Regions from separate parts of the Streptomyces sp. NPDC050509 genome, predicted to be linked through region 1. Evidence: riboswitches for the same ligand, from Rfam matches in the RefSeq annotation. Region 1 holds a riboswitch; the other holds the start of a gene.

What was found. Region 1 has a riboswitch for cobalamin ahead of ACIBJC_RS16550 (ribonucleoside-diphosphate reductase subunit alpha). Riboswitches for the same ligand answer to the same signal wherever they lie in the genome.
Positions count from the first base shown of each region.
Region 2: it holds a riboswitch for cobalamin, as region 1 does, so the genes downstream of both, ACIBJC_RS30450 (cobalamin biosynthesis protein) here and ACIBJC_RS16550 (ribonucleoside-diphosphate reductase subunit alpha) in region 1, are expected to answer to the same signal.

Region 1 is NZ_JBITHL010000005.1:228,964-240,329, reverse strand. It holds gene ACIBJC_RS16565 (GntR family transcriptional regulator) at 1-759, shown strand, start outside; gene ACIBJC_RS16560 (carbon starvation CstA family protein) at 975-3,194, shown strand; gene ACIBJC_RS16555 (YbdD/YjiX family protein) at 3,191-3,409, shown strand; cobalamin riboswitch at 3,514-3,656, shown strand; gene ACIBJC_RS16550 (ribonucleoside-diphosphate reductase subunit alpha) at 3,802-6,228, shown strand; gene ACIBJC_RS16545 (ribonucleotide-diphosphate reductase subunit beta) at 6,228-7,250, shown strand; gene ACIBJC_RS16540 (SDR family oxidoreductase) at 7,351-8,100, opposite strand; gene ACIBJC_RS16535 (D-alanyl-D-alanine carboxypeptidase family protein) at 8,321-9,241, shown strand; gene ACIBJC_RS16530 (ATP-binding protein) at 9,391-9,918, opposite strand; gene ACIBJC_RS16525 (Scr1 family TA system antitoxin-like transcriptional regulator) at 10,096-10,941, shown strand; gene ACIBJC_RS16520 (DUF397 domain-containing protein) at 10,938-11,213, shown strand; gene ACIBJC_RS16515 (alpha/beta hydrolase) at 11,303-11,366, opposite strand, start outside.
Region 2 is NZ_JBITHL010000012.1:53,717-65,082, forward strand. It holds gene ACIBJC_RS30415 (ABC-F family ATP-binding cassette domain-containing protein) at 1-1,172, opposite strand, end outside; gene ACIBJC_RS30420 (VOC family protein) at 1,457-1,858, shown strand; gene ACIBJC_RS30425 (hypothetical protein) at 1,926-3,350, opposite strand; gene ACIBJC_RS30430 (alpha/beta hydrolase) at 3,646-4,773, opposite strand; gene ACIBJC_RS30435 (class II aldolase/adducin family protein) at 4,927-5,637, opposite strand; gene ACIBJC_RS30440 (anion permease) at 5,778-7,061, shown strand; gene ACIBJC_RS30445 (hypothetical protein) at 7,074-7,337, shown strand; cobalamin riboswitch at 7,457-7,577, shown strand; gene ACIBJC_RS30450 (cobalamin biosynthesis protein) at 7,614-8,621, shown strand; gene ACIBJC_RS30455 (cobyric acid synthase) at 8,618-10,174, shown strand; gene ACIBJC_RS30460 (putative cobaltochelatase) at 10,245-11,366, shown strand, end outside.

The DNA of each region.
Region 1 (11,366 bases):
ACGGACGGGGTCGGTACGGAGACCGAGGGCGGACCTGCCACCCGTACGGCCCGCGTACCCAAGTACTACCGCTTGAAGCGGCACTTGCTCGACATGACGGAGACGCTGCCGCCCGGGACACCCGTACCCCCGGAGCGCACCCTGGCCGCCGAGTTCGACACCTCGCGTACGACCGTGCGCCAGGCGCTCCAGGAACTGGTCGTCGAGGGCCGGCTCGAACGCATCCAGGGCAAGGGCACCTTCGTCGCCAAGCCCAAGGTCTCCCAGGCCCTCCAACTCACCTCGTACACCGAGGACATGCGCGCCCAGGGCCTCGAACCGACCTCGCAACTCCTCGACATCGGCTACGTCACGGCCGACGACACCCTCGCGGGACTCCTCGACATCACCGCCGGCGGGCGCGTACTGCGGATCGAGCGGCTGCGGCTGGCGAGCGGCGAGCCGATGGCCATCGAGACCACGCACCTCTCGGCGAAGCGCTTCCCCGCACTGCGCCGCTCGCTCGTCAAGTACACGTCCCTCTACACGGCGTTGGCGGAGGTGTACGACGTCCATCTCGCCGAGGCCGAGGAGACGATCGAGACGTCCCTCGCCAACCCGCGCGAGGCCGGGCTGCTCGGTACGGACGTGGGCCTGCCGATGCTGATGCTGTCGCGCCACTCGCTGGACGCGGCCGGAGAACCGGTGGAGTGGGTACGGTCGGTCTACCGCGGCGACCGCTACAAGTTCGTGGCGCGCCTCCAACGCCCGCGCCCGTGAACGAGAACCGGAACGCATCCGTGAACGAAACCTGGAAGCGGACCCCCCACCGGACCCCGCACCAAAACCCGCACCGAAATCCCGCCACGCCCGCATAAACCCACCGGGCGTGGGCACGTAACGTACCGGGATATGGGCTGGTGGTGGCGTGTCCCGGGATGGTCCCCTAGATTTCCTGCGCATTAAGCAGGTGACCAGTGAGGGGACGACTCGCCATGCCAGAGCCCGCACCGACCGACGCGCCGTCGACGGACGACCGGCCGAAAACCATAGGTGGTCTCACCCCGAGATCCATCCTCGTCTGGGCACTGGTCGCCCTGGTGGGCGCCGCGGGCTGGGCGGTGCTCGCCCTCTCCCGGGGCGAGGAGGTCTCGGCCGCCTGGATGCTGGCCGCCGCCCTCGGTTCGTACGCGATCGCCTACCGCTTCTACTCGCGCTTCATCGCGAACCGGGTCCTCAAGGTCGACAAGACCCGGGCCACCCCGGCCGAACGGCTCGACAACGGGGTCGACTTCCACCCCACCGACCGGCGCGTGCTCTTCGGCCACCACTTCGCGGCCATCGCGGGCGCCGGGCCCCTGGTCGGCCCCGTACTCGCCGCGCAGATGGGGTATCTGCCCGGCACCATCTGGATCGTCGCGGGCGTCATCTTCGCCGGCGCCGTCCAGGACATGGTGACGCTGTTCTTCTCCACCCGCCGTGACGGCCGTTCCCTCGGCCAGATCGCCCGGGACGAGATCGGCCCCTTCGGCGGCGCCGCCGCGCTGATAGCCGTCTTCATGATCATGATCATCCTGCTGGCCGTGCTGGCACTGGTCATCGTCAACGCGCTGGCGCACTCGCCGTGGGGCGTCTTCTCCATCGCGATGACCATCCCGATCGCCCTCTTCATGGGCGTGTACCTGCGGGTGCTGCGCCCCGGGCGGGTCACCGAGGTCTCGCTCATCGGGGTGGCGCTGCTGCTGCTCGCCATCGTGGCGGGCGGCTGGGTCGCCGAGTCCTCGCTCGCCGACACCTTCACGCTGGAAGCCGGCACCCTGGTCATCTGGATGATCGCGTACGGCTTCCTCGCCTCCGTACTCCCGGTGTGGATGCTGCTGGCGCCGCGCGACTACCTGTCGACCTTCATGAAGGTCGGCACGATCGTGCTGCTGGCGCTGGGCGTGGCCATCGCGCTCCCGACGCTGAAGATGGACGCCGTCACCGAGTTCGCGAGCCGCGGTGACGGCCCGGTCTTCGCCGGGTCCATGTTCCCGTTCGTCTTCATCACCATCGCGTGCGGCGCGCTCTCGGGCTTCCACTCCCTGATCTCCTCGGGCACGACGCCGAAGATGGTCCAGAAGGAGACGCAGATCCGGATGATCGGTTACGGCGCGATGCTGACCGAGTCGTTCGTCGCGATCATGGCGCTGATCGCCGCCTGCATCATCGACCCGGGCCTGTACTTCGCGGTCAACTCCCCGGCCGGTGTCATCGGCGGTACGGTCGACTCCGCGTCGCAGGCGGTCGCCAACCTCGGCTTCACCATCTCGCCCGACCAACTCGCCCAGGCGGCGAAGGACGTCGAGGAGACCAGCCTGCTGTCGCGTACCGGCGGCGCGCCGACCTTCGCCCTCGGCATGGCGGAGATCTTCTCGTCCGTCGTCGGCGGCACCGCCATGAAGGCGTTCTGGTACCACTTCGCGATCATGTTCGAGGCGCTGTTCATCCTCACCACGGTCGACGCGGGGACCCGCGTCGGGCGCTTCATGCTCCAGGACATGCTCGGCAACGTGTACAAGCCGATGCGCCAGGTGAGCTGGAAGCCGGGCGTCTGGTTCGCCAGCGCGGTCGTGGTCGGCGGCTGGGGCTACTTCCTCTGGGTCGGCGTCCATGACCCGCTGGGCGGCATCAACCAGCTCTTCCCGCTCTTCGGCATCGCCAACCAGCTCCTGGCGGCCGTGGCGCTCGCCGTCTGCACCACGCTCCTGGTCAAGTCCGGCCGCCTGAAGTGGGCCTGGGTGACAGCCGTACCGCTCGCCTGGGACGCGGCCGTCACCCTCACCGCGAGCTGGCAGAAGATCTTCTCGGGCGACCCGAGGGTGGGATTCTTCACCCAGCGCGACGTGTACCAGTCGGCCATCGACCGGGGCGAGGTGCTGGCCCCGGCCAAGACCATGGACGACATGCACACCGTCGTCACCAACTCCACGGTGGACGGGGTGCTCTCGGCCCTCTTCGCGGTCCTCATCCTCGTGGTCATCGCGGACGCGGGACGGGTCTGCTTCAAGGCGATCCGCGATCCGGAGTCGGTCCGGCTGGTGGAGACCCCGTACACCGAGTCCAGGATCGTCGCCCCGGCCGGCATGATCCCCACCAAGGAGGAGAAGGCGGAGCTGGCCGCCGCCGAGGCCACGGCGCGGGAGAGCGTCCCGGCGGGGACGGGCCCGGCATGACCTGGCCCCGGAGCCGGGCGGAGCGGGTACGGCACGTGGCCCGGCGGGTCCGCTGGTACGTGCGGGAGTTCACCGGCGAGTCGGCGTACGAGCGCTACGTGGCCCACGCCACCGCCGGTGACCCGGCCGGCCAGGTCATGACCCGCCGCGCCTTCGAACGCAGCCGCACGGACGCCCGTGAGGCCGACCCGCGCGAGGGGTTCCGCTGCTGCTGAGCGCCGGCCGAACGCTCGCCGAGCCCTTACCGAGCGCTCGCCGAGCCCGCCGCTGAACTCGTACCGCGGCGACGCACGACACAACATCTGGGGGGTGGCGCACCGCGCGCCCCCCAGATGTATGCTCGACCTCGCTGTCGACGCAGGGGAATCCGGTGTGAATCCGGAACTGTCCCGCAACGGTGTACTGTGGCGCGCTTTGTCGTGCCCTCCAGTCCGAACACCTGCCGGCAGTGCGTCCGGCTCGACCGAACCGGACGCCCAGACGTCCGGGCCTCGCGGTTGGGCCGGTGGACGCGGCGCGGTGTGCCTCCCCGCAAGGGCATGGGTACGTCCGTGCGCGCGGACCCGTGCCTCCTCGTGGCCCAGAGCCGAGCGAGGGAGAGCACCACGTGACCATCGCGCCAGCGGATCCGGTTTCAGTTGTCTCGGAGGCAGAGTCCGAGCACGGGGCGGCGCCCGCCGCCGGGCAGGCCGACGCCCCCGGCACCGCGCTGCTGCGGACCCTGACCGAGCTGACCGCCGATCTGCCCGACGCCGACCCGGGCAGGATCGCCGCCGCCGCACTGCGTGGCCGCAACGCCCGTTCGGACGAGGCCGAGCTGCGCGAGCTGGCCACGGAGGCGGCGGCCGGACAGATCTCCGAGGACCCGGTCTACTCCCGTCTCGCCGCCCGGCTGCTCACCCGTACGATCGCCGACGAGGCGGCGTCCCAGGGCGCCGTGTCGTTCTCCGCGTCCATCGCCGTCGGGCAGCGCGAGGGCCTGATCGCGGACCGTACGGCCGCCTTCGTGACGCGCCACGCAGACCGGCTCGACGCGCTGATCGACCAGGACGCCGACGACCGCTTCGGCTACTTCGGGCTGCGTACGCTCTACAGCCGCTACCTGCTCCGGCATCCGCTCACCCGTCAGGTGATCGAGACGCCCCAGTACTTCATGCTGCGGGTCGCCGCCGGTCTCGCCGAGGACGAGAGCGCGCACGCGCTGGAAGAGGTCGCCGCGCTCTACCGGCTGATGAGCCGGCTGGACTACCTCCCCTCCTCCCCCACGCTCTTCAACTCCGGCACCCGCCACCCGCAGATGTCGTCCTGCTACCTGCTGGACTCGCCGCTGGACGAGCTGGACTCGATCTACGACCGCTACCACCAGGTGGCGCGGCTCTCGAAGCACGCGGGCGGGATCGGGCTCTCGTACTCCCGTATCCGTTCGCGCGGTTCACTGATCCGGGGGACAAACGGCCACTCCAACGGCATCGTCCCGTTCCTGCGGACCCTCGACTCCTCCGTCGCGGCCGTCAACCAGGGCGGCCGGCGCAAGGGCGCCGCCTGCGTCTACCTGGAGACCTGGCACGCCGACCTGGAGGAGTTCCTCGAACTGCGGGACAACACGGGCGAGGACGCGCGCCGTACGCACAACCTCAACCTCGCGCACTGGATCCCCGACGAGTTCATGCGGCGGGTCGAGTCGGACGGCGTGTGGTCGCTGTTCTCGCCGGTGGACGTGCCGGAGCTGGTCGACCTGTGGGGCGACGCGTTCGACACCGCGTACCGCAAGGCGGAGGCCGACGGTCTCGCCCGCAGGACCATCAAGGCCCGTGAGCTGTACGGCCGGATGATGCGCACCCTCGCGCAGACCGGCAACGGCTGGATGACCTTCAAGGACGCGTCGAACCGTACGGCGAACCAGACCGCCGAGCCCGGCCACACCGTCCACTCCTCCAACCTCTGCACGGAGATCCTGGAGGTCACGGACGACGGCGAGACGGCCGTCTGCAACCTCGGCTCGGTCAACCTGGGCGCGTTCGTGGACGCGGCCACCGGCGAGATCGACTGGGAGCGGCTGGACGAGACCGTCGTCACGGCCGTGACCTTCCTCGACCGGGTCGTGGACATCAACTTCTACCCGACCGAGCAGGCGGGCCGCTCCAACGCCAAGTGGCGCCCGGTGGGCCTGGGCGCGATGGGCCTCCAGGACGTCTTCTTCAAGAAGCGGCTGCCCTTCGACTCCCCCGAGGCCGCCGCGCTCTCCACCCGGATCGCCGAGCGGATCATGCTCGCGGCGTACGAGGCGTCCTGCGCCCTCGCCGAGCGCGACGGCCCGCTCCCCGCCTGGTCGAAGACGCGGGCCGCGCGCGGGGTGCTCCACCCCGACCACTACGACGTGGAGCTGAACTGGCCGGAGCGCTGGGCGGCGCTGCGCGCCCGGGTGGCGAAGACCGGCATGCGCAACTCGCTCCTCCTCGCCATCGCGCCGACGGCGACCATCGCGTCGATCGCGGGTGTGTACGAGTGCATCGAGCCGCAGGTTTCGAACCTGTTCAAACGCGAGACGCTCTCAGGGGAGTTCCTCCAGGTCAACTCCTACCTGGTGGACGAGTTGAAGCGGCTCGGCGTCTGGGACGCGCAGACGCGCGAGGCGCTGCGCGAGTCGAGCGGCTCGGTGGCGGGCTTCACCTGGATCCCGGCGGAGGTACGGGAGCTGTTCCGTACGGCCTGGGAGATCCCGCAGCGCGGACTGATCGACATGGCGGCGGCGCGTACACCGTTCCTGGACCAGAGCCAGTCCCTGAACCTGTTCCTGGAGACGCCGACCATCGGGAAGCTCAGCTCGATGTACGCGTACGCCTGGAAGAAGGGGCTGAAGACGACGTACTACCTGCGGTCCCGCCCGGCGACCCGGATCGCGCGGGCGGCCGGCGGGCAGTCGGCGCCGGCCCCCGCAGCCGCCCCCACCCCCATCCCCGTACAGGCGACCCCGACCGACGAGGCGATCGCCTGCTCCCTGGAAAACCCCGAGTCCTGCGAGGCCTGCCAGTAATGACGTCCACCGAATCAGCGCGGAAGAACCTCCTGGACCCGGGCTTCGAGCTGACGCTCCGCCCCATGCGCTACCCGGACTTCTACGAGCGCTACCGCGACGCGATCAAGAACACCTGGACGGTGGAGGAGGTCGACCTCCACTCCGACGTCGCCGACCTCGCCAAGCTGTCCCCCGGCGAGCAGCACATGATCGGCCGGCTGGTCGCGTTCTTCGCGACGGGCGACTCGATCGTCTCGAACAACCTGGTGCTCACGCTCTACAAGCACATCAACTCCCCGGAGGCGCGGCTCTATCTCTCGCGCCAGCTCTTCGAGGAGGCCGTGCACGTCCAGTTCTATCTGACCCTGCTGGACACGTACCTCCCGGACCCGGAGGACCGCGCGGCGGCCTTCGACGCGGTCGAGGAGATCCCGTCGATCCGCGAGAAGGCGCAGTTCTGCTTCCGCTGGATGGACTCGGTGGAGAAGATCGACCGCCTGGACTCGCAGGCGGACCGGCGCCGCTTCCTGCTGAATCTGATCTGCTTCGCGGCGTGCATCGAGGGCCTGTTCTTCTACGGGGCGTTCGCGTACGTCTACTGGTTCCGCTCGCGCGGCCTGCTGCACGGCCTGGCCACCGGCACGAACTGGGTCTTCCGTGACGAGACCATGCACATGAACTTCGCCTTCGAGGTCGTGGACACGGTCCGCAAGGAGGAGCCGGAGCTGTTCGACGACGCGCTCCGGCAGCAGGTCACGGACATGCTGAAGGAAGCGGTGGAGGCGGAGCTGCAGTTCGGCCGCGACCTGTGCGGCGACGGACTGCCGGGCATGAACACGGAGTCGATGCGCGCGTACCTGGAGTGCGTCGCGGATCAGCGGCTCCAGCGCCTCGGCTTCCCGCCGGTGTACGGATCGCAGAACCCGTTCGCGTTCATGGAGCTCCAGGGCGTCCAGGAGCTGACGAACTTCTTCGAGCGCCGCCCGTCGGCCTACCAGGTGGCGGTGGAGGGCACGGTCGGCTTCGACGACGACTTCTAGTCGTACGGCCGGGGTGAGTTCGGGGCCGGGGCAGGGGCTGGGGGCCGGAGCAGAGGGATTCCCCCGCCCCGGGCCTTCCCCGGCCCCGGCCCCGGTGCGTTCACCAGGGCAGCGGATGCTGGCTCAGGTCCTCGTCCGCGGTGACGGCCGTTCCCGTCGGGCCGCCGGCCGGCAGGGTGGCCATCCTGATGGGGAGCAGGGCCCCCTCCGCGGCGGTCAGCGCGCCCGCGTGCCCGTTCTGGTCGGTCGCCACGGATCCGGGTGAGACGGCGTTGACGAGAATCCGCTCGGCGCGCAGCTCGTTGGCGTACGTGACGGTGAGGGCGTTCAGCGCGGCCTTCGAGGAGTTGTAGGCCAGCAACTGCGGAAAGGCCCGGTTCGACGCGGCGAGGGACACCGAGCCGAGGTTGCTCGTGAGGTTCACGATGCGCGCGGCCTGGGACCGGCGGAGCAGCGGCAGCATCGCGTTGGTCACGGCCACGACGCCGAACACGTTGATCTCGTAGGTGGCGCGCACCTCGTCGACCGAGGTCCGGCTCGGCGCGTGGATGGGCGTGGCGAGCACCCCGGCGTTGTTGACCAGGATGTCGAGCTCGCCGGCCTCGCGGGCGATCGTCTGGGCCGCCGCGTCGACCGACGCCTGGTCGGTGACGTCGAGCTGGACGAATCGCGCGTCGTATCCACGCGCGGCCAGGGTGGAGACGGCCGAGGTCCCGCGGTACGTGTCGCGGGCACCGAGGTAGACCGTCATCCCCATCCCGAGGAGCCCTTCGGCGACCGCGAACCCGATGCCCTTGTTGGCGCCGGTGACCAGGGCCAGCCGCTGCGTGGGACTGATGTGAGTATCCATGATCTGCCCATACTGACCGAGCGGGGTCACCCTGGTTCGGCGGTTCACCGGAATCGTCCCGATGACCGGCCCTCGAACAGGTTCCCCAGGATCTTTACAAGGTTGAACGCAACCAACCGACCCGGTCAGCACGTTTTCCGTGTAGGGGCCACTCACACCCCACGGGCCCCTTCAGCACGACAGTTCCACCACAAGCAATGCAGAGACGGAGCATTTCCTCTTGACTGCCAAGATACTGACCAAGCGCAGGGCCGCCGCCGTCGCCGGTGGCGCGCTGCTCGCGCTCTCCCCACTGGTCGCCCAGACCGCCGCCGCCGCGCAGCCCGAACCCACGGTCTCCGCCAAGGGCGCCGCCCTGTTGGACGGCGACAGCGGCGAGACGCTCTACGGCAAGGACGCGGACACCGTCCGCCCCATGGCCAGTACGGCGAAGATCATGACCGCGTACGTGGTGCTCGACAAGGGCGTCGACCTGGACCGCCAGGTGCCCGTCAAGCAGGAGTACCGCGACTACGTCACCGAGCACAGCACCAGCACCGCCGATCTCCAGACCGGCGACAAGCTCACCGTCCGTCAGCTTCTCTACGCGTCGCTGCTCCCCTCCGGGGCCGACGCCGGCTACGCCCTCGCCGACACCTTCGGCACCGGCGCCACCACCGAGGAGCGGGCCGAGTCCTTCGTCTCGCAGATGAACGCGAAGGCCGACGAGCTCTACCTGCCGAAGACCGAGTTCGACTCCTTCGACGGCGTGGGCACCGACTCCAGCACCCCCACCGAGCTGGCGAAGCTGGCCCAGCACGCGATGACGAACGACACCTTCCGTACGGCCGTCGCGACCAAGCAGTACAAGGCTGAGGCCCCGGCCGCCAACGGCCGTACGCGCTACTACACCTGGAACAACACCAACCAGTTGCTCGGTTCGTACGACGGCGTCATCGGCATCAAGACCGGTACGACGACCCCGGCGGGCGAATGCCTGGTCTTCGCGGCCACCCGGGGCGACAAGACCCTCGTCGGCACGGTCCTGAACAGCACCGACCGGTACGGCGACGCGGCGAAGATCCTGGACTACGGGTTCGGCTCGGACACCGCGGAGAACATGAAGCTCCGCAAGCTCCCGGCGAACGCGCAGCGCGACTGATCACGCTCCGCACCCGCTCGCACAGGACGGCCCGCCGGTACTTCCGGCGGGCCGTTCCCGTGACGGGGCGAAAACGCCGACCACGCCGTCACGCCAAGGGCACGGAAACCGTGCTCCGCCTCAACGTCTGTGCCACGAAGGCCAACGGCTCATTCCCCCTCGGGGAGGAAGAAATACTCGGCCGCGCGATACCCCACCTCCGCCCAGACGGTCTTGGTGTACGGATCCCGTACGCCCCACCCCCACCGGTCGGCATACGCGGCGACCAGCAACAGCCCCCGCCCACCGGTCGAGTCCGCGGCGGGCGACGGGAAGGCCCCGGGCGCCCGGGGCAGCCGGTCGGGCCGGGTGTCGATCACTTCGACCCGCACCCGGTCGGCACCGAGCCCGAGCCGCACCTCGAAGTCCCGTCCAGGGGGACGGCCGTGGGTCACGGCGTTGGCGGCCAGCTCGGCGACGACGGCGGAGACCGCGCCGGAGGCGGGAACGGTACGCGGAATGTCCCATGCGTCGAGCTGCTGAGCACAGAGCAACCGGGCCAGCCGTGCACCACGATGGCTGGAACTGAGCCTGATCCGGGAGAGCGGAAAGAGCGGCGAGAAGGCCGGCGGGGCGCCGAGTTCGGGCGGCGTGGCCAGTCCTGTGGAGACGGCGGCGGGGGGAATTTCCGACTTCATACGGTAACCGTCCCGTCACCCGTATAGCGTGACCAGGGCAGACGTCCGTACCTGACGCGCTGGTACGGACCGCCCCCGGGTTCTGTACGGGTCGCGGCCCGTGACGGGGCCGGGGCGCGGCGCGTTGCGCAAGGAAGGTCATTCACGCATCGGCACGCACGATGGAGTGTGAGGCATATGGGAACCAGCCGTAAGAGCCAGAAGAAGCAACGGACCCAGGACGACGACCGCCCGGGCATCTGGGTCGGCTACGGAAAAATGGTCCGGCTCCACCGCGACCGGGTGGGCCTGACCCAGCAGGAACTCGCCGACGCGGTGGGCTACTCGTACGAGCAGGTCGCCTCGATCGAACAGGGTCGGCGACCGGCGAAGTCGGCGTTCACAGATGCGGCGGAGACGGTACTGAAGGCGGCCGGAACGCTGGCGGTGCTTCAGGAGCTCGTGGACCTGGCCAAGTTGCCATTGTTCTTCCAGAACTTCGCGAAGATCGAGTTGGAGGCAGTGAGCCGATTCTCATGCGATCCGTTGATGATCCCCGGATTGCTCCAGACAGAGGAGTACGCGCGGGCGCTCTTCACAGCACACTGCCCTCCGCTCAGCGACGAGGTGATCGAGCAGAACGTCGAGGCCAGGCTCAGCCGCCAGAGGTTGCTCACACGCACGCCCATGGTGGAGACGTGTTTCATCATCGGTGAACTGGCATTGACCAACATGGCGGGCAGCGCAATGGTGAAGAAGGAGCAGCTTCAACACCTTCTGAAGCAGGGCGCAGCGCGCAACGTCGAGATCCAAGTTATGCCGTTGGAACGTAGCTTCCACCCGGGACTCAGCGGCCCTATGGTGCTGTTGGAGACCCTGGAACATCGCCAGGTCGGGTACATCGAATCCCAGGACGTGGGGTTGGTCGTGACCGGCGCCGCAACAGTCAGCACCTTCGGACTGCGCTATGGCAAGCTGCGTACGCAGGCGCTGAACGTAGAGGAGTCTGCACGCCTGATCGAGCGCATGGCAGGAGAGCTATGAACACCAACGACTCCACGAACCGGCCTTCCCACCTGGCGTGGTTCAAGAGCAGCCACAGCGGCTCGGATGGTGGGGACTGCGTGGAAGTCGCCTGGTTCAAAAGCAGCTACAGCGGGCCCGGCGGCGGAGACTGCGTAGAAGTCGCCCTCGCTCCCACCGCCGTCCATATCCGCGACTCGAAGGCCGCCCCCGGCCCCATACTCCGCGTCGCCGCCGAGCCATGGTCCGCGTTCGTCGCCTTCACCAGCACCCGGCCGGACGCCACCGCCTGACATGTGACCCTCACTCGCTCAACCCAGACCGTCCACGGCCGACCGGATCAGTTTCGCGCGCCGGTCAGGCAGAGCCGCGGCGTCCAGGCTTACTGGGCACGGCAGGTCCTGAGGTAGCTGAGGAACGATGCCTGCAGCCCAGTCACGTGCGTT
Region 2 (11,366 bases), on a different contig from region 1:
CCCAGCTTGAGGCCGTGGCCGGGGGTCACCTGCCCGGTGTCCGGCTTCTCGACCCCGGCCAGCAGGCGCAGCAGGGTGGTCTTGCCGGCGCCGTTGAGGCCGAGGATGACGACCCGGGAGCCCTTGTCGATGGCGAGGTCCACGTCCGTGAAGATCTCCAGCGAGCCGTACGACTTCGACAGGCCCTCGGCGGTGAGCGGGGTCTTGCCGCAGGGGGCGGGCTCGGGGAAGCGCAGCTTGGCGACCTTGTCGGACTGGCGTACCTGCTCAAGGCCGGAGAGCAGCCGCTCGGCGCGGCGGGCCATGTTCTGCGCGGCGACGGTCTTGGTGGCCTTGGCGCGCATCTTGTCGGCCTGCGAGTTCAGGGTCGCGGCCTTCTTCTCGGCGTTGGCGCGCTCGCGCTTGCGGCGCTTCTCGTCCGACTCGCGCTGCTGCTGGTAGAGCTTCCAGCCCATGTTGTAGACGTCGATCTGCGAGCGGTTGGCGTCCAGGTAGAACACCTTGTTGACGACTGTCTCGACCAGTTCGACGTCGTGGGAGATCACGATGAAGCCGCCGCGGTAGGTCTTGAGGTAGTCGCGCAACCAGACGATGGAGTCCGCGTCGAGGTGGTTGGTGGGCTCGTCGAGAAGGAGGGTGTCGGCGTCCGAGAAGAGGATGCGGGCCAGCTCGACGCGGCGGCGCTGACCGCCGGAGAGCGTATGGAGTGGCTGGCCGAGCACCCGGTCGGGCAGGCCGAGCGCGGCGGCGATGGTGGCGGCCTCGGCCTCGGCGGCGTATCCGCCCTTGGTGAGGAACTCGGTCTCCAGGCGCTCGTACCGCTTCATCGCCTTCTCGCGGGTGGCGCCCTGTCCGTTCGCCATCCGGTCCTCGTTCTCGCGCATCTTCTTCAGTACGGAGTCGAGGTCGCGGGCGGAGAGGATGCGGTCGCGGGCGAGGACGTCGAGGTCGCCGGTGCGCGGGTCCTGCGGGAGATAGCCGACCTCGCCGGAGCGGGTGATGGTGCCGGCGGCGGGGATGCCCTCGCCCGCGAGGCACTTGGTGAGGGTCGTCTTGCCCGCTCCGTTGCGGCCGACGAGACCGATGCGGTCGCCCTTGGCGATACGGAACGAGGCGGACTCGATGAGGACACGGGCGCCGGCGCGCAGCTCTACGCCGGTTGCGGTGATCACGGAAAGACTCCAGGGCGGTATGGACGGCGGAAGAGGGCAGGCGGACGGATTCTTCGACGCCGGCTAATGCACAAGGAGAAATGCCATACGGCCCAGTCTAGCGGGGCGGCGCAACTGCTGTGCCGGGGCGGGCTTCCCGGACGGCCCGCCACCAGGCACGGAGGACGGCTGTCAGTGGTCGGTGCGAGACTGAGACGCGTATCACAGAAGGACCTGAATCGGAGCAGGACCGTACGTACCGGACGGGGCACGGCTGTGCCCGTGCCCGTGAAGGGGTGATCAGCATGACCGGTGGACCGAGCATCTGTCCGTCGCTCCTCTACCAGGACGCGAAGGCCGCGATCAGCACGCTCAAGGACGCCTTCGGCTTCACGGAGGTGAGTGTGTACGAGGGCGAGGACGGCACGGTGCTCCATGCGGAGCTGGCCTACGGCGGCGGGGTGGTGATGCTGGGGTCCCGGAGCAGGAAGGGTGTCTTCGCCCGGGCGATGGCCGACGGCGGCCCGGTGGGGGTCTACGTGGTCGTGGATGACCCCGACGCGCACCACGCGCGGGCGGTGCGGCACGGCGTGGAGATCCTGCTGCCGCCCACGGACCAGGAGTACGGCGGGCGGGACTACATGGCGCGGGACGCCGAGGGCAACATATGGAGCTTCGGGACGTACGCGCCGGCGCTTCCGGGCTGAGGGGCACGGGCCCGCCGCCCCCGGGTGACCGGGGGCGGCGCCCCCGGCCGTGGGGGCGCCGGGCGCGTCAGGATCCTCCGGTGTGCACCTGGAAGGCGGCTCTGCGTACGGCCTTGGCCAGGGCCGGGTCGGGGTGTGCGGCGGCCAGCGCGACCAGGACCTGGACGGTACGGGGATGGCCCAGCGCCCTGACCTCGGCGAGCAGTGCGGGCACATTGCCCTGGACGGCGGATTCGAGGTGCCGGACCAGCAGATCGCTCTCGCCGTGGTCGGCGACGGCCGCCGCCGTGTCGACCCACAGCCAGGTCGACTCCTCCCGGGTCAGCACCTCGGAGGCGTCCTCGGGGTCGGCGCCCTCGTACTCCGCCAGCCAGAGCAGCGCGTAGGGCCGCAGGGAGGTGTCGTGGGCCGCGGCGCGCACGTCGGCCTCCGCGGGGGCGCCGACCACGCGCAGCGCCTCGAAGGCGAGCCCGCGCAGGAGGGCGTCCTCGCCCCGGGCGACGGTGAGGAGTTCGGTGACGGCGCTGCCGACGGTACGGGCGGCGAGCCAGGCCCGGTACTCGGCGCGGGCCGGGCCCGGGGTGAGCCGGGCGCAGCCGCGCAGCATGTGCTCCGCGGACTGCTCGATGTTGCCCGCGGGGCTCTGGGCGGCGACGCAGATCTGTTCGAGCTTGACCCAGACCGCCCAGTTGCCGAGCGGGGTGAGGGTGGCCTGGCCCTCGCCCCGGGTGAGGGCGCCGACGGCGGCCAGGCCGTCCAGGGCCCAGTCCAGGAGCGGGGGCAGCAGGGCCTCGTCCACCGGGTCGGGGGCCTGCGGCTCGGTGGTGGTGGGGGCAGGGGCGGGCTGCGGGCCGTAGGGGACCTCGCAGCGCCCCTCGTGAAGCTCCGCGACGCGCTGCTGGAGCAGGTCGAGCAGGGTCGGTACGAGCACGGGCCCGGCCGAGAGCTGGAGGAGGGAGAGCACCTGGGGAACGGCCTCGATGACCTCGGCGACCGTCGCGGGGGCGATGTCGGCGGGGCCGGGGTGGACGAGCGACCAGGCGTCGAAGAGGGCGACCCAGCCGCGCTGGACGGCGCTGTCGTCGCGGTCCCAGGCCTGGAGGCGCCAGCCGGGGCGCACGGTGCCGTCGTGGAGTTCGACGAGGCCGGCCAGCCTGGCCCGGTCCCATGCCGCGCTCACCTGCTCCGGGGTCAGCTCCAGCGCCGTCGCGGCCCGTTCGCGCGCCCCCTCGGTGAGCGCCCCCTCGGTGAGCGGGCCCGCGCCGGGGTCCCGGTCGACCGCGGCCCAGCGGGCCAGCCGTACCGCGTCGGCGAGGACGGCCCTCGCCTGCCGGGCCAGCTCCGCCGGGGGCGGAGTGCCCTGGGGCGGCCTCGGGGCGGGCCGGCCGCGCCCCTCGGCCACGGCCCGTCGGGCCGTGGTCAGCGGCCGCGCGCGGACGAGTCGGAGTGTGGAGTTGCGCGCCAATTGCTCATCAGGCTTTCGGGACGTCACGAGGGCAGTCTTCCCGGTGACTGCCCGAAAGCCCAAACGGAACCCCTTTCGGCGGTACCGGAACGGCGGAAGTGGCCCCTCGTGCGCAGCGGTCCCACCGGTGCGCGGGGGGCTCCGGATGTCTGTTCGGGGAGGTGGGGAGGGTGGCCGCACGGGGCCGGCCAGCGGTCGGCGCGGTCCGCGCGGGGGCGCGAAGGCGGCGCAAGGAGTCCAAGCGGAGGCGCGCCGGGCGGCGCGCCCGCCGCGTACCGGCCGGGCACGGGTGGAGGCGCGGGCGGGCGCTCCATGGCGGGCGCTACATGAGCGGGGTGAGGAAGCGTCGGAGGGTTTCCTCGTACCCGTCGGGGTCCGCGTTCCACATGGCCGCGTGCGGGGCGTGCGGGACGGTGTGGAGGGTGATCAGTCCCGGCCGGTGGGCGGCGAGTTCGCGTGAGGGGTTCCAGGACGCGATGGTGTCGTCGGGGCCGTGGAAGATCAGCGTCGGTACGTGGAGATTGCGCGGGTCGGCGGCTTCCAGCAGCCGGTCGCCGTGCAGCCCCGTCCGGCCCTGGGCGGCCCGCACCGCGAGCGGCAGCAGGGGTCCGGGGATCCGGCGGGCGGTGGCCAGTGCCCGCAGGGTGGCCTCCCAGTCCAGTACCGGCGAGTCGAGCACGAGTCCGGCGATGCGCTCGCTGAGGGCGGAGTTCGCTGCGGCGTGCAGGGCCATCGAGGCGCCGGTGGACCAGCCGTGCAGGACCACGCGCTCGGCGCCCAGGCGGAGGGCGTGGCGGATCGCCGCGTCGAGGTCGCGCCACTCGGAGTCGCCGAGGTGGCCGAGGCCGTCCGGGGAGCGGGGCGCGCCGGGGTCGCCCCGGTAGGCGAGGTCGAGGACGGGCAGGCGCTGGGCCGCGAGGAACTCCATGACGTTCAGGGGGTGCTCGCGGGTGGTGCCGAGGCCGTGCACGGTGATCACCCAGGTGTCGCGCGGCGCCGGCACGAACCACGCGGGCAGGGAGCCGAGTTCGCCCGGGACCCACACGTCCTGGTGGGCGAGGCCCAGGGCGGTGCCGGGGTCGCCGCTGTGCACCTGCGGGGTGAGCCGTACGCGGCTTCCCGGCACGAGGCTGCCGCGGGTGACCCGTTCCAGTCGGCGCACCACGGTGTCGGCCGGGTGCGGGACGCCGTCCAGGACAGGGCCGACGACGGCGTGCACGCCCGCCCCCTCGATCCCGTACGTTCCGGGGCGCAGGGAGGCGAGCGAACGGGTCAGGGTGACCTGTCCGGCGGCGATGGCGTGCACGGTGATCTTCGGGTCGCTGGGCAGGGGCCGCCCCGGCGGTGCCTTGAGCGCGGCATCGCTGGCGTACCGGCCGGCCGCGACCGCAGCCGCGCCGACCCCGAGCACTGTGGTGACGGCCGCTGCCGTCGCTGTAGCCGGGCGCACGCTCCCAGTGTCACCACCCGCGCCGGACCCGGCCAGCGGGCGGGGGCCGTCGGGGGCGGAAGGCGGACCCCGCCCGGCGCGGGCGCCACGGGTCCGGCGCCGCGGGTCCGGCGCCACGGCCTGCGGGCCCGCGCACCGGTGCCCGTCCCGGGGTCAGCTCCGCTGGCCGTAGCCCCGTAGCTTCTCCCCCACCTCCCGGACCTGCTCCTCCGACAGCAGCGAGGGCCGGTGTCCCGGCACCGCGCTCGCCGTGAGCCAGAGCTGGCACATCCATTCGAGCTGGGCGGTGCGGTCGTACGCCTGGGCGAGGGTGTCGCCGTACGCCACCGTGCCGTGGTTCCGCAGCAGGCAGGCCGTACGGTCCTCCAGGGCCTCGCACATCCCGCGGGCCAGCTCCTCCGAGCCGTACAGCGCGTACGGGGCGACGCGGACCGGGCCGCCGAGGGCCGCCGCCATGTAGTGGATCAAGGGGAGCTCGGGGACGAGGGTGGAGACCGCGGTGGCGTGCACGGCGTGGGTGTGGACCACGGCCGTCGCGGACGTGTCGCGGTAGACGGCCAGGTGTAGAGGGAGTTCGCTGGTGGGGGTGAGGGTGCCGAGCACCTGCCGTCCCGCGAGGTCGACCGCGATCGCGTCGCCGGGGGTGAGCCGGTCGTACGGCACTCCGCTCGGGGTGACGAGAATCAGCTCGCCGACCCGCACCGAGACATTGCCGGAGGTGCCGACGACGAGCCCCTCCGCCGCCGTTCTCCGGGCGGTGTCGACCAGCTCCGTCCAGGCCCGCTCCAGGGCGCCCCGCTCGACCGCCGACTCACCCTGTCCGCCGGTCAGTTCACCTTGCTCGCCGGTCCGCTCATCCGTCATACGCCGATCCTGCCAGGCGTCGCGGACATCTCCACGGAGTGGGTCACTCCGTAGACCCGCCCAGTTCATCTTCCGTTCACTCTGACTCCCTACGTTCACCGAGGCCACCGACGTCGAACGATTGCCTGGGTCCTGGGTCAATGGAACACATCACGCTGCTGCTCGCGATCGTGATCGTGACAGCTCTCGTGTTCGATTTCACGAACGGTTTCCACGACACCGCCAACGCGATGGCGACGACCATCTCGACCGGCGCTCTGAAGCCCAAGGTCGCGGTGGGTATGTCCGCGGTCCTGAATCTCGTCGGCGCGTTCCTGTCCGTGGAGGTCGCCAAGACGATCTCCGGCGGGCTCATCAACGAACAGGGCATCAGAACTGAAGTGATCTTCGCGGCGCTCGTCGGCGCCATCCTGTGGAATCTCTTCACCTGGCTGCTCGGACTCCCGTCCAGCTCCTCCCACGCGCTCTTCGGCGGCCTGATCGGCGCCACCCTGATGTCCGTGGGCGCCTCCGGCGTCAACGGCGGTGTGGTCGTCACCAAGGTCCTGATCCCCGCGCTCGCCGCCCCCGTGGTCGCCGGGCTCGCCGCCCTGCTGGCGACGAAGCTGACGTACCGGATCGGCCGCGACACGGACGACAAGGCCACCGCCAAGGGCTACCGGGCCGGGCAGATCGCCTCCGCCGGGCTCGTCTCGCTGGCCCACGGCACCAACGACGCGCAGAAGACCATGGGCGTCATCACGCTCGCCCTGGTCACCGGCGGCGTCCTCGCCCCCGGCTCCAACCCGCCCCTGTGGGTCATCGTCTCCGCCGGGATCGCCATCGCGCTCGGCACGTACCTCGGCGGCTGGCGCATCATCCGCACCATGGGCACCGGCCTCACCGACCTCCAGCCGCAGCAGGGCTTCGCCGCCCAGACCAGCGCAGCGACGGTCATCCTGGCCTCCTCGCACCTGGGCTTCTCGCTCTCCACCACGCAGTCCTGCTCCGGTGCCGTGATGGGCGCCGGGCTCGGCCGCAAGGGCGGAGTGGTGCGCTGGTCCACCGCCACCCGGATGTTCGTCGCCTGGGGGCTGACGCTGCCGGCCGCCGGTCTGGTCGCCGCGGGCGCCGAGTTCCTGACCGGCCAGGGCACCTGGGGCATCGCCGTCGTCGCGGTCCTGCTGGTCGCGGGCTCCGCCGGGATCTGGCTCGCCTCGCGCCGCCGTCCGGTCGACCACACCAACGTCACCGCCGGGACCGGCGCCGACACGGACACCGACCTCGCCGCCGAGCCGGCCGGAGTGGTGACCACCGCCATCGCGGCCGTCACCCCGCCTCCCCCGGCGGGCGCCCCCGGCCAGGACCTCTCGACCACCATCCCGGCCCCCGCGGCCACCACCCCGGGCCAGACCGGCGAGCCGGCCCGCCCCGCCACGGTGTAAGGAAGCGACCGTATGAACATCGACTGGGCAGCACTCGGCTCCGTCTTCGGCGTCAGCCTCGTGGCGACCGTCGCCCTCGTGGGCCTCTTCACCCTCGGCATCGTGGGCCTCGCCAAGCGGGGTTCCACGGCCCCCCAGGGCCCGGCCGGCACCTCGGCCGCCGCCTCCACCCCCGCCACCGGCTCCGCACCCCTCGCGGCCCGCGCCGGCGCCTACCTGTGCTTCGCGCTCTGCGTCGGGGCCGTCGCGTACGGGATCAGTCTCATCGTGGCCTGAGCCCACGAGCGGCCCTCAGAGGAGCCCCGCATCGGCCGACCGGTCCGATGTGGGGCTCCGCACACTGTCCCGTCGCAGGTCAAGGATGAGTTGACGGGTGTTGCACGGCGTGGTGGACTTCCGAGGCCATTGACGACGGCAGTAGAGGAAGCCGGTGCGAATCCGGCGCGGTCCCGCCACTGTCACTGTGAGTCTCGCCTCCAGGAGCCAGGAACTCTCGCCGTCGCACTACGTACGTCGAACCGGGGCGCGGACCCTGAGTGAGGACACTTCGCCATGCCTGGCTGCGGTTCCGCCGCGCGCGGCGGTTCAGCCGCCCCTGCCGCCGAGCGGGTCTTCGCGTACGGCGCCACCCTCGGCCTGCTGGGCGACCGGCTGTTCGGCGATCCGCGCCGGGGACATCCGGTGGCCGCCTTCGGGCGGGCCGCCGGGGCCGTCGAGCGCGCGCTGTGGCACGACCACCGCGGCTGGGGCGCGCTGCACACCGCGCTCTGCGCCGGAGGCGCCGCCGGGGCCGCGGCCCTGGCCGCCACCGCGGTACGCCGCGGCCCCGCCGCCTCCGTGGCGCTGACCGCCGCCGCCACCTGGTCCGTGGTCGGGGGCACCTCGCTGGGCCGCGAGGCGCGGGCCGTCGGCGCGGCGCTGGCCGCCGGGGACCTCGAAGGCGCCCGGCGGCGCCTGCCGCATCTGTGCGGGCGCGACCCGTACTCCCTGGACGAGGCGCAGATAGCGCGCGCCGTCGTGGAGTCCGTCGCCGAGAACACCTCCGACGCCGTCGTGGGCGCCCTGGTGTGGGGCGCGGTCGCCGGGGCGCCGGGGCTCGTCGGGTTCCGCGCCGTGAACACGCTGGACGCGATGGTGGGCCACAAGAGCGAGCGTTACCGCCGGTTCGGCTGGGCGTCGGCCCGCCTCGACGATGTCGTGGGGTGGCCGGGGGCCCGGCTGACCGCCGCGCTGGCCGTCGCCGCCGGGGCGGACAGGCGCGGCGCGCTGCGGGCCGTACGGCAGGACGCGCACCGCCATCCGAGCCCCAACGCGGGCCCGGTGGAGGCGTCGTTCGCCGGGGCCCTGGGCGTACGCCTCGGCGGGACGCTCACGTACGGCGGGCGGGTGGAGCACCGGCCCGTCCTGAACGGCAGGGGGCGCCCGGTCGGGGTCCCGGACATCGAGCGCGCCGTGCGGCTGGCCCGCCGGGTCAACGTGCTCGCTCTCGCGGCCTGTGTCACGGGCCGCCTCGTGTACGGCGCGGTGCGCGCGGCCGGGACCACCAGGAGGCGTGGATGAGCCGGAACAGCGGCGGCACCGGGCTCGGCGGAGGGCTGCTGATCGCCGGCACGACCTCCGACGCGGGCAAGAGCGTCGTCACGGCGGGGATCTGCCGCTGGCTGGTGCGCCGGGGCGTGAAGGTGGCGCCGTTCAAGGGCCAGAACATGTCGCTGAACTCGTTCGTGACACGCGAGGGCGCCGAGATCGGGCGCGCCCAGGCGATGCAGGCGCAGGCCGCGCGCGTGGAGCCGACCGCGCTGATGAACCCCGTCCTGCTGAAGCCGGGCAGCGACCGCAGCAGCCAGGTGGTGCTGATGGGCAAGCCCGTCGGGGAGCTGAGCGCCCGGGGCTACCACGGGGGACGGCAGGAGGCACTGCTCGGGCCCGTGCTGGCGTGCCTGGAGGAGCTGCGGTCCACGTACGACGCCGTGATCTGCGAGGGCGCGGGCAGCCCGGCCGAGATCAATCTCCGTCGTACCGACATCGTGAACATGGGGATCGCGCGGGCCGCGCGGCTCCCGGTGGTCGTGGTCGGGGACATCGACCGGGGCGGGGTCTTCGCGTCCTTCTTCGGGACGACCGCGCTGCTGAGCCCCGAGGACCAGGCGCTGGTCGCCGGGTATCTCGTCAACAAGTTCCGGGGAGATGTCTCGCTGCTGGAGCCGGGGCTCGACATGCTCCGGGGGCTGACCGGGCGGGCGACGCTCGGGGTGCTGCCCTTCCGGCACGGTCTGGGCATCGACGAGGAGGACGGTCTGCGGGTCTCGCTGCGCGGCGCCGTGCGCGAGTCGGTGGTGGCTCCCCCGTACGGCGCGGACGTGCTGCGGATCGCGGTCTGCGCCGTACCGCTGATGTCGAACTTCACCGATGTGGACGCGCTGGCGGCCGAGCCCGGGGTCGTGGTGCGGTTCGTGGACCGTCCCGAGGAGCTGGCCGACGCCGACCTGGTGATCGTGCCGGGCACGCGCGGCACGGTGCGGGCGCTGGCGTGGCTGCGGGAGCGCGGGCTGGCCGACGCGCTGGCCCTGCGGGCCGCCGAGGGCCGCCCCGTGCTGGGGATCTGCGGCGGCTACCAGATCCTCGGCGAGCGGATCGACGACGAGGTGGAGTCCCGGGCGGGTGAGGTGGCCGGGCTCGGACTGCTGCCCGTACGCGTCAGGTTCGAGCGGGAGAAGACCCTCGCGCGGCCGGTCGGGGTGGCCCTCGGCGAGCGGGTCGAGGGGTACGAGATCCATCACGGTGTCGCGGACGTGCGCGGCGGGGACGCTTTTGTCACGGACTCGGAAGGGCGGGCGCTGGACGGCTGCCGGGCCGGGTCCGTCCAGGGCACGCACTGGCACGGGGCGCTGGAGAGCGACGCGTTCCGGCGGCGGTTCCTGACGGAGGTGGCGCGGACGGCCGGCCGGCGGTTCGTGCCAGCGCCGGACACGAGCTTCGGCGCGCTGCGCGAGGAGCAGCTCGATCTGCTCGCTGACCTCGTCGAGGAGCACGCGGACACGGCCGCGCTGCTGCGCCTGATCGAGGAGGGCGCCCCGGCCGGGCTGCCGTTCATCCCTCCGGGGGCCCCGTGAGCACCGTAGGACTGAGCACCGTGGGACGCCGTCCGGTCATCGATGAGTCATTCGAAGGAGCGATCAGCCTATGAGCACCCCTTTTCCGTTCACCGCCGTGGTGGGGATGGACGATCTGCGGCTCGGCCTGCTGCTGAACGCGGTCAGTCCGGCGGTCGGCGGCGTTCTCGTACGGGGTGAGAAGGGCACGGCGAAGTCGACGGCCGTACGGGCGCTGGCCGCCCTGCTGCCCGAGGTGCCGGTGGTGACGGGGTGCCGGTTCAGTTGCGACCCGGCCGCGCCGGATCCGCGCTGCCCGGACGGTCCGCACGATCCGGACGGTCCGCACGGGAGCGTCCCCGGCGAGGCGCGGGCCGCGCGGATGGTCGAGCTGCCCGTGGGCGCGTCCGAGGACCGGCTCGTGGGGGCGCTGGACATCGAACGGGCGCTCTCGGAGGGCGTGAAGGCGTTCGAGCCCGGACTGCTCGCGGACGCGCACCGCGGGGTGCTGTACGTGGACGAGGTCAACCTGCTCCACGACCACCTCGTGGACCTGCTGCTGGACGCGGCGGCCATGGGCGCCTCGTACGTCGAGCGCGAGGGCGTCTCCGTACGGCACGCCGCGCGCTTCCTGCTCGTCGGGACGATGAACCCGGAGGAGGGCGAGCTGCGGCCCCAGTTGCTGGACCGCTTCGGGCTGACCGTGGAGGTCGCGGCGTCCCGCGAGCCCGACCTGCGGGTGGAGGTGGTACGGCGGCGGCTCGCGTACGACGACGACCCGGCCGGGTTCGCGGCGCGCTGGGCCGGCGAGGAGACCGCGCTGCGGGAGCGGATCGTCGCGGCGCGCGCGCTGCTGCCGGGCGTGCGCCTCGGGGACACGGCGCTGCGTCAGATAGCCGCGACCTGCGCCGCCTTCGAGGTGGACGGGATGCGCGCGGACATCGTGATGGCGCGGACGGCGACGGCGCTGGCGGCGTGGGCGGGGCGTACGGACGTCACCGCCGACGACGTACGGCAGGCGGCGCTGCTGGCGCTGCCGCACCGCAGGCGCCGTAACCCCTTCGACGCGCCGGGGCTCGACGAGGAGAAGCTCGACGACACGCTGGAGGAGTTCCAGGGCGACGAGGACGGCGAGGACCCGGATCCCGACGGCCCCGACGGGCCCGGAGGCGGGGGCGGGCAGCCGCCGCGCGGCGGCCCCGAGGCCCCCGAC